2 regions of the Caldibacillus sp. 210928-DFI.2.18 genome follow, and region 2 is predicted to be linked to the other one. Evidence: a T-box and tRNA genes for the amino acid it is inferred to sense, from the RefSeq annotation. Region 2 holds a T-box; the other holds one or more tRNA genes.

Region 1 (4,277 bases), on a different contig from region 2:
TACAAGGCGTATAAAGAGAAGAACATCATTCTAACCATATCATTATATCATAGGAATCATTTGTTTCAAGATAAAAGGGTGAAAAATAGGCGAAATTCACCTCTTGGAACAAATTGTCATTGTGTTGTGATCCAAAATTGTTGTTCCACCTCGGTAATAAAGTCTATCGCTTTTGCCAATTCCTCTTTGTTCATTTCCATTTCCGATAAATTGGAAATATTATCTGTATGCTGGTCAAAATAGTCTTCAACAACAAAGAGGATAGCATTCACCCATATATCCAAACTCGAAAAGTTCATCTCCAATGGGTAGATCATGAAAAAAAAGCGTTCGGTTAAAGTAACGGCATACGTTAATAAGCTAGGATTTTCATGAACGAGTAGAACTTCCAATTTCTCTTTGACTTTCCGGGGAAAAGGCGCATCTTGAACATCGGCATAGGTTTGGATATTCAATTGTACGGTTTGATTAAATTTCTTTACAACAACTTTTTCTTCGTAATGATTTTCTCTTAAAACATTCAATAAAATTGTTTTTAAAAAAGGATTTCCTGTTTCACTTTCCAGATATTCTTTTATTTCCGGTAAATGTCGGGCAATTCCGTTTTTATCGAGATTTTCCAAATTTTGTATCGTTGTTTTTAAGTCATCTTCAAAAAGATTTATATGTACATCCGATGTCGGTAGCTCATCCATCCCATTTGCTAAATTTCTGCTTAGTTCCAGCAATTCCTTATATTGATCAATTTTTTCTAACGGTACTTGATCCTCATCCAATAACATTGTTAACATTGTAGTTATTTTTTTATACTCATGAAGTTGAAAAAGAACAGTCATATATATTTCCACTGTTTCAAAGTAATCACCAACTCCTGTGTGAACCATTTCTTCCAACAACATTTTCGCCTTGGTAAAATTTCCTTGTTCCAGGTAAGCACCAATTAATGTATATAAAATATCCGGATTTTCCGGTTCCAGTTGCTCGGCCTTCTCAAGATAAGGAATAGCTTCCTTAATTCTCCCTTCAATCAATAAATTACTCCCCTTATCCAATAAGCGTAACGGTAAATTGGGGAAAGGAATTACTTTATCGTTTGAAAAATCGTCATTCATAACATCAAATCCCACGCTTTTTTCTTTTTTAGTTATTGTAACACCGGAATAGACTTTTGCAAAATGATGGACTGGGGCTAATGCAAATAGTGCTCGAATTTTTTCAAAAGTGAACGAGCGAACGTTCTTTTCGTAAACAATGAAAATTAATAAATTGATTCGCCAACTCTACCCAATCATTCTTTATATAAGCGTGTTAAAAATTTCGGGCTGTTCAATTTGCAAACAAACTTTATCAAAAAGTCTGTCTAACACCTCAGGAGCCGTTGCAAACAGTTCTATAAATAAAATTCTAAACGTAACTAATACGAAAATTTTTCCAACTGCACCAATTTGGATCTATGTTGGAAACTTTTACATTCTTAACGTATAAAAAAAGGATACCCACAGTGTTCTATTCTGTGCTAGTATCCCTACTTATTTAAAACCCTATTATTTCAAGACTTGAAATGTAAATCAAAACGTCCCAGACGAGATTCGAACTCATGACCTACAGCTTAGGAGGCTGTCGCTCTATCCAGCTGAGCTACTGGGACATAATTTTAATTTAAGACATTAAATATTTTATCATATTCTATTATTCCCATCAATGATTTCAGGAAATATTTACGGTAAGTAAGTTAAAAAACCTTTCTGAAACGTTGTCATAAAACGAATTACGGCGAAGAGGAATTCGATAATGTGGGCAAATTACCGGCATGGAAGGCTGTTGAACTTTTCGGAAATATTGATGTGAAAAAAGAGGGATACTTCCACAGTATTTATATCTGTGTTAGCATCCCTTTTCTGTTCAAAATCCTTTCAAGTCAAGGCTTTGATCTGCCTTTTCAGTACGTCCCAGGAGAGATTCGAACTCCCGACCGACGGCTTAGAAGGCCGTTGCTCTATCCAGCTGAGCTACTGGGACATGATATAAATATTTGTATAATTTTTTCTTCGTCTACTTGGTAACTCCGTCGTCCCAATCTCAGTAAGCTTACTCATGAAGCGGCTCGATTGGTACGCTGATGCTTATTCAAAGAAGCTTATTCGGGCGTGCTCTATCCAGCTGAGCTACTGGGACACAATTATTTATCAAAGACAAGATTTATTATATGCCCTATTGTGATTAATGTCAATAATATTGTTCAATTTTTTTGGAAGAAGAAGAGAAGAAGAGAAGAGAAATTAATTCTGTATTGTTTCCTTCTTCTTCCAAAATATTAGATGTCATATGATTCTTGAAAAAGTTCCCCATGTCCATATTCGTATACATGAACAGTTTTTGTTTTCCCATTTATTTCCAAGATGACATACGTTCTTTCTTTCCGCATACGTGGTAAGGCAATACTGCCCGGGTTAATAAATAAAATTCCTTCAATATTTTCAACCCCGAGAACATGGGAGTGGCCGAAACAAACAATGGTTGCATTTTGTTCAATAGCCCGATAATGTAAATTCATTAAACTTGTTTTGACATGATCTCGATGCCCATGCGTAATAAATATCCTTTCATTTCCGGCTGCAATCAAATCCCGTTCAGGAAAATCGTTTCCAAAATCACAATTTCCCCTAACCACATGATAGCCTTGAATTGCAGAATGATCTTTGACCAATTCAGAGTCACCACAATGAATATAATAGTCCATATCCGGATGAGTTTTTTTTAATTGGATTAGTTCTTCCGTTAATCCGTGACTGTCACTGCAAATCAAAACCTTCATGAAAGAAAATCCCCTCTTTCCATAGCTTCTTGGACATGTTCATATAATTTTCGAATTGCATTTCCCCGGTGGCTGATTCGATTTTTTTCCTCAGATGTTATTTCTGCCATTGTTTTTTTTAAATGAGGGAGATAAAAGATCGGATCATAACCAAAGCCGTTATTTCCGCGTTTTTCAGTTAGTATTAAGCCGTTACAAGTGCCTTCTACAATGATGGGATCCTTTCCCGGTACAACTAAAGCCAGGGTGCAATGAAAGTGAGCCGTGCGTTTTTCTTCCGGAACGTCTTTCATTTCAAACAAGACTTTTTGAATATTGGCCTCATCATCTTTATCAGTCCCTGCATATCGAGCGGAATAAACACCGGGGCGCCCATCTAAAGCATCAATGACAAGCCCGGAATCATCAGCTATTACCATTTTTTGAAAAATATTGGAAATCCCAACAGCTTTTAATAACGCATTTTCCTCAAAAGTTTTGCCTGTTTCTTCAATATCAGGTGCATCCGGGTAGTCAAGGAGTGTCTTTACCCGGAAGCCGAGCGGTTCAAAAAGTTCCGCAAACTCTTTTGCTTTCCCCTTATTTTTTGTTGCAATAATTAATTCTTCCATACTTTACCTCTTATTCATTATTTTAATTAATACCCAAAAAATTTCTTGATGATTTTCCACAAAGGTAAGTGTGTATCATATATAGTATGACACAAATTATTGTACTTTGCGCAGTAGTTTTTTAAAAAAATATATTTTGTTACTTAGCTTATTTTTCATTATTCAAAGTGTAGAGAACAAGATGTCTGGAGTTTGAAACTAAAACTTGTCCGATATGTTTGACCAATATTTTATCCTTCCCGCATGAAAAAAAGAGGCGGTTCGTCCCCCTCTTTCTATCTTTATTATAGCAAATTTTTATTAAAAACTGCCAGTATTGACATGTTCCGGACGGGTAACCGGTTCTGTTAAAGGTTTGCCATCCTGGTTTACAATATCTGTCTTTCCGTTTACTTGGATAGCCACTCCTTCAACCCCCTCTTGTTCCGTCAATGAAAGTACTAAAGGTTCCAAAACTTGCTTTGAAACAAGTTTTTGATCGTAACTGCCATATATATTTTCGTTAAAATTCAGTTTAACTATGCCATTCTCCATTTTCGGTTCTTCAACTAATTCGACATCCGGCATAAATAACGAATACAGGTCTGATGTCATATTCGGACCTTTAATTAATTCCTTAACAACTGCAGTTACCGGGTTATCATTTTTATTACTCACACGCTTTGTTACCGGCACATAGTATCTTTCTTCATTGCTCTGAGCTAGGTAGTATACAGTAACAGGATACGTATTGGTGATATCGACTGCAGTTGAAGAATCAATATTAATTCCATCTTTTCTTGTTAACATATCTTTAATAGGAGTTCCGTTTACCGGCATTTCCTTTAAATTTTTCCCGTTCATTTTTAATT
Region 2 (4,277 bases):
TCTTCCACATCCAGAAAGCGGGAGAAATAATTTAACAGAATTTCACCTTCTAATTGTAAGAAAACCGGGCAAAGTACGCCCGGTCCTTTTTTTGGGGCGATATTCATTGGAAATCCGATAATTGGTACTCCTACCCATGTCACGGCTTCTGCACTTAATTTTACATTCGCTCCGGTGTCCCAATACCCAATAAACGCAACCCTTCCCTTAATACAATAGAGGTAGCTTTAACCAGCTTCAACCTTGCAACAAGTCCGTCATTTTCTTCAAGTATTTTAACGGCACCATAATATTTGTTGAACAGTTGAGACAAATCCAGCAAATATTTTGCGATACGCGACGGATTGAATTCAAAAAATGCGGATGCAATTATCTCCTCAAATCTCGATAATAAAAAAATAATCGACCAAGCCTTGTCATCTTCAAAAACCTCGTATAAACTAGTGTGAGAATTTGGTACATGACTTTTTCGCAATAAGGAACATGCACGGGCATACGTATATTGAAGATAAGGCCCGGTTTCTCCTTCAAAGGTAAGCATCGCTTCAAGAGAAAACTCGATATCGTTTAAGCGATCATTTTTTAAATCGTGAAAAATGACAGCTCCTACACCGACCATCTGTGCAATTTCATCCTTATTCTCCAGATTAGGATTTCTACTCTCAATTGCATCCCTTGCAGCTCTGATTGCATCATGCAGTACTTCCTCTAAAAGGACAATTTTTCCCTTTCTCGTAGACATCTTTTTTCCATCTTTAAGCATCATCCCAAATGGAATATGGTATAATTCATTCGCCCACGTATATCCCATCTTTTTTAAAACAAGGAACAGTTGTTTGAAATGAAGTGCTTGTTCTCCTCCGACAACGTAGAAAGATTTTGCAAAATGATATTCCCGCTTCCGATATAGAGCTGCCGCTAAGTCTCTCGTTGCATATAATGTGGCGCCATCAGACTTTTTTATAAGACAAGGTGGCAAATTGTATTCATCCAATCTGACAACCATCGCCCCATCGGATTCTGTTAACAAATTCTTTTCTTCCAACTCCTTGATAACTGCCTCCATTTTGTCATTGTAAAAAGCTTCCCCATGATAGGAATCAAATTCAACACCCAAAAGCTGGTAAATCCGTCCAAATTCCTTTAAAGAAACAGTACGGAACCATTTCCATAAGTATAGTGCTTCTTCATCACCATCTTCTAATTTTTTAAACCAGTGACGTCCTTCTTCTTCAAGCTTAGAATCTTTTTCCGCCTCTTCATGAAAACGAACATATAAAGCAAGCAGTTCTTGAATCGGATTCGCTTTAACCCTCTCTTCATCTCCCCACATCTTATAGGCAGTAATCAGTTTCCCAAATTGAGTTCCCCAATCTCCCAAATGATTGATTTTCACCGGCGTAAATCCGCATTTTTCAACAATATTTGCCAAAGCATTACCGATGACGGTAGAGCGTAGGTGACCCATGGAAAATGGCTTTGCAATATTTGGTGAGGAAAGATCAATTGTGATATTTCCACCCTGACCGATGGATAAATCTCCATATCCTGCCTTTTTCTTCAGTATTTCTTCAATAATTTTCTTACCTACAGCTTGTCTGTTAAAAAAGAAGTTTACATAGGGACCAACAACGTCAACTTGCTTAATATACGGATGGTGTATACTTTTTCCGAGTTCAGCTGCAATTTGCGCAGGTGACTTTTTCATTTTGCTGGCCACCAAAAAACATGGAAAGGCATAATCTCCCATTTTTCCTTGGGGCGGGATTTCTATCGCTTTTTCAATGTCTGTTTTTGAAACGGAAAAAATCTCTTTACTATTTAAGGACTCGAAAATTGATAATGCAATAACCTCTTTAAAAACCATACAAATCCTCCTTCATTTAACATTAAAAAACCCCCATCTCCATATAAAAATATAGAGACGAGGGTTTTGCTCGCGGTGCCACTCTACTTGCTTATCCAAATAAGCCAGCTTGCAATAATAACGGATTTAACCGAGTTTACCTACTTTCACTTTCAATAAACTTTCTCAAGGGTGCGTTTCACGATTGCTTCCGTACCGATCTTCCACCAACATCGGCTCGCTATCAACGAAAAAATCAATCATTACTCTCCCTATCATTGAACAAGTATCGAATTGTTTTGACAAATTATAACGAACATTTATAAAAAAGTCAATTTATATAAAGCTGGTTAAAAAAATAATTAAATTTCCCTTGAACCTACAGTTACGTTAGGCTTTATAGTAAGAATAGAGCTTTAAAAAATTTCTGAATGGAGGATTAGAAATGGAAAAGAAAAAATTTTATTCAATTGGGGAAATTGCAGATAAAACAGGTGTATCAATCCGAACGTTGCACTATTATGACGATATCGGGTTATTAACACCTGCTAAAGATGAATCGTCCGGGCATCGAAAATATAGTGAAGACGATATTATTAAGCTGCAAAAAATTATTAGTTACAAATTTATCGGGTTCAGCCTTGAACAAATTAAAGAAATCTTATCTGAGCAAAAATTTAATATGAATTTAGTCGATTCATTGACGATGCAGAAAAAATTATTTGAAAAAGAAAAAAAGAGAATTGAAACGTCCATCAGTGCCATTGATCGGGCCACTAAAATTATTCATAAACACGGAGAAATTGACAGTGTCGTATTAATGAGTTTAATTCGCAGTATGCAAACGGAAGACAAACAGCGGGAATGGTTAGAAAGTTATTTTGATAAAGATCTTGTTGATATGATTTATGTCCAAACAGAAGGCGAAATGCAGAAATTAGACAATGTATTCATTGATTTTACTAAACGAGTAAAAGAATTGGTTGGCAGCCCTGTCGACAGTCCTGAAGTTATCAATTTAATCGAGGAATATATGAATATATGAAGTCAACACTCTCCTTGTTCGATGATAATTTTATGGAAACGCTCGCCACCCAAACCGGCAATCTGGATGAAATCAATTATGATGAACTGGAAAAATTGGCGCCTACTCCATTTTCAAAAGAAGAAGAGGAGTGGTTAAATAAGGCAATGGAACATTATATAAAACAAAGTAAATTTGGGGAAAATTAATTTTTTTATCTTATCTATGTGAACTACCCGCTACTTATTTGCCCATTTTGAAGTGGGAGCTTCCAAAGAAATGTAATTATTCAAGGTCCTTATTTCATTAAGTCGTGTCCATTCCATCGCTAGAGCATAATTCAATTATGTCATAAGCCTTCTTTTTTCATAAACTATTTGTCAAGAACCCTTCTGAAAAAAAGTTAGTCATTTATTTGCCTGCCAGTTTTCTTTTCAATGGGGCTTGTGTCCAGACCATTTTTCCAAATAAAACATATGCTGTTTGTGAAACGAAGCAGGAGGTGAAGATTAATGGGTGAAGCATTTAGCGGTGGATATGGTTCAGGATTTGCGTTAATTGTCGTATTGTTTATTTTGTTAATTATTGTCGGGGCAGCATTTGTTGGTTACGGCTATTAAAAAATGATTCTCTTACATCTCAATAGGGGTTATCCATCTGGGGATGGGGACAACAAGGAAATAACTAAATAAATCGCCAGCATAACTTAGCCGGGAAAGTTGAGCTTGAAACTTTGTCGCTTTCCCGGCACATATAAGCAGTTTTTTATATTGCTTTGGTCGTTTATTAGCCCCCATCATTAAACGACCATAATGAAACCGGAATCATCTATATTTTACACACCGATTAATTTACTCCAAATAATTTCATTGCATACCAAGCAATCCCTGCACCAATAAGCGGGCCAACTGCAACTCCTTTAAATAAGGTAACGGCTAAGATGGTTCCAATGACTAATGCCGTCGTGATATGCGGGTCTTTCGCCAATAGGACAACCCCATTTTTAGCAAGCAACGCAACGAGAATACCGGAAGCAAGGGCTATCCAAGCATATGGTGATTTTAACGAAGCAAATAATTCTTTAAACCCAATTTGACCGGTTGCAATTGGGGTTAATACCGCAATGGTGATAATGGTAACTCCCCAATTTATTCCTTTCGTCTGAATGGTGGAGAATAATTTTTCATGATTAAAAATAAGCTTCATCGCTAACAAAAAAACAACGGATACAATGAGTGATTGATTTTTCACAATTAATCCGGCAACCAGTAATAATATTAAAAATAAGTAAGCTTGCATTCTACAACACCCTCTTTCTTAATTTTCGATTTGGTCGCTGTAATTAATAATCCCAGCAAAAACGAATTAAGTCAGCCACCTAACTAAAAAGTATCCACTATATTCCCC

Evidence for each region. A T-box is a leader RNA that pairs with one kind of tRNA and senses whether it is charged. The one in region 2 lies ahead of argS (arginine--tRNA ligase), so its partner is inferred to be a tRNA-Arg.
Region 1: it has a tRNA-Arg gene. The T-box ahead of argS (arginine--tRNA ligase) is inferred to sense a tRNA for this amino acid. The anticodon was not compared.

What each region holds. Positions count from the first base shown of each region.
Region 1 covers NZ_JAJCHL010000031.1:29,911-34,187, forward strand. The annotation lists gene LIZ98_RS08560 (tetratricopeptide repeat protein) at 117-1,112, opposite strand; tRNA gene LIZ98_RS08565 (tRNA-Arg) at 1,575-1,648, opposite strand; tRNA gene LIZ98_RS08570 (tRNA-Arg) at 1,946-2,019, opposite strand; gene LIZ98_RS08575 (metallophosphoesterase family protein) at 2,315-2,815, opposite strand; gene LIZ98_RS08580 (XTP/dITP diphosphatase) at 2,812-3,426, opposite strand; gene LIZ98_RS08585 (GerMN domain-containing protein) at 3,727-4,277, opposite strand, start outside.
Region 2 covers NZ_JAJCHL010000020.1:6,469-10,745, reverse strand. The annotation lists gene argS (arginine--tRNA ligase) at 161-1,867, opposite strand; T-box leader at 1,918-2,134, opposite strand; gene LIZ98_RS06360 (MerR family transcriptional regulator) at 2,292-2,891, shown strand; gene LIZ98_RS06355 (hypothetical protein) at 2,888-3,079, shown strand; gene LIZ98_RS06350 (YjcZ family sporulation protein) at 3,383-3,490, shown strand; gene LIZ98_RS06345 (DUF441 domain-containing protein) at 3,717-4,169, opposite strand.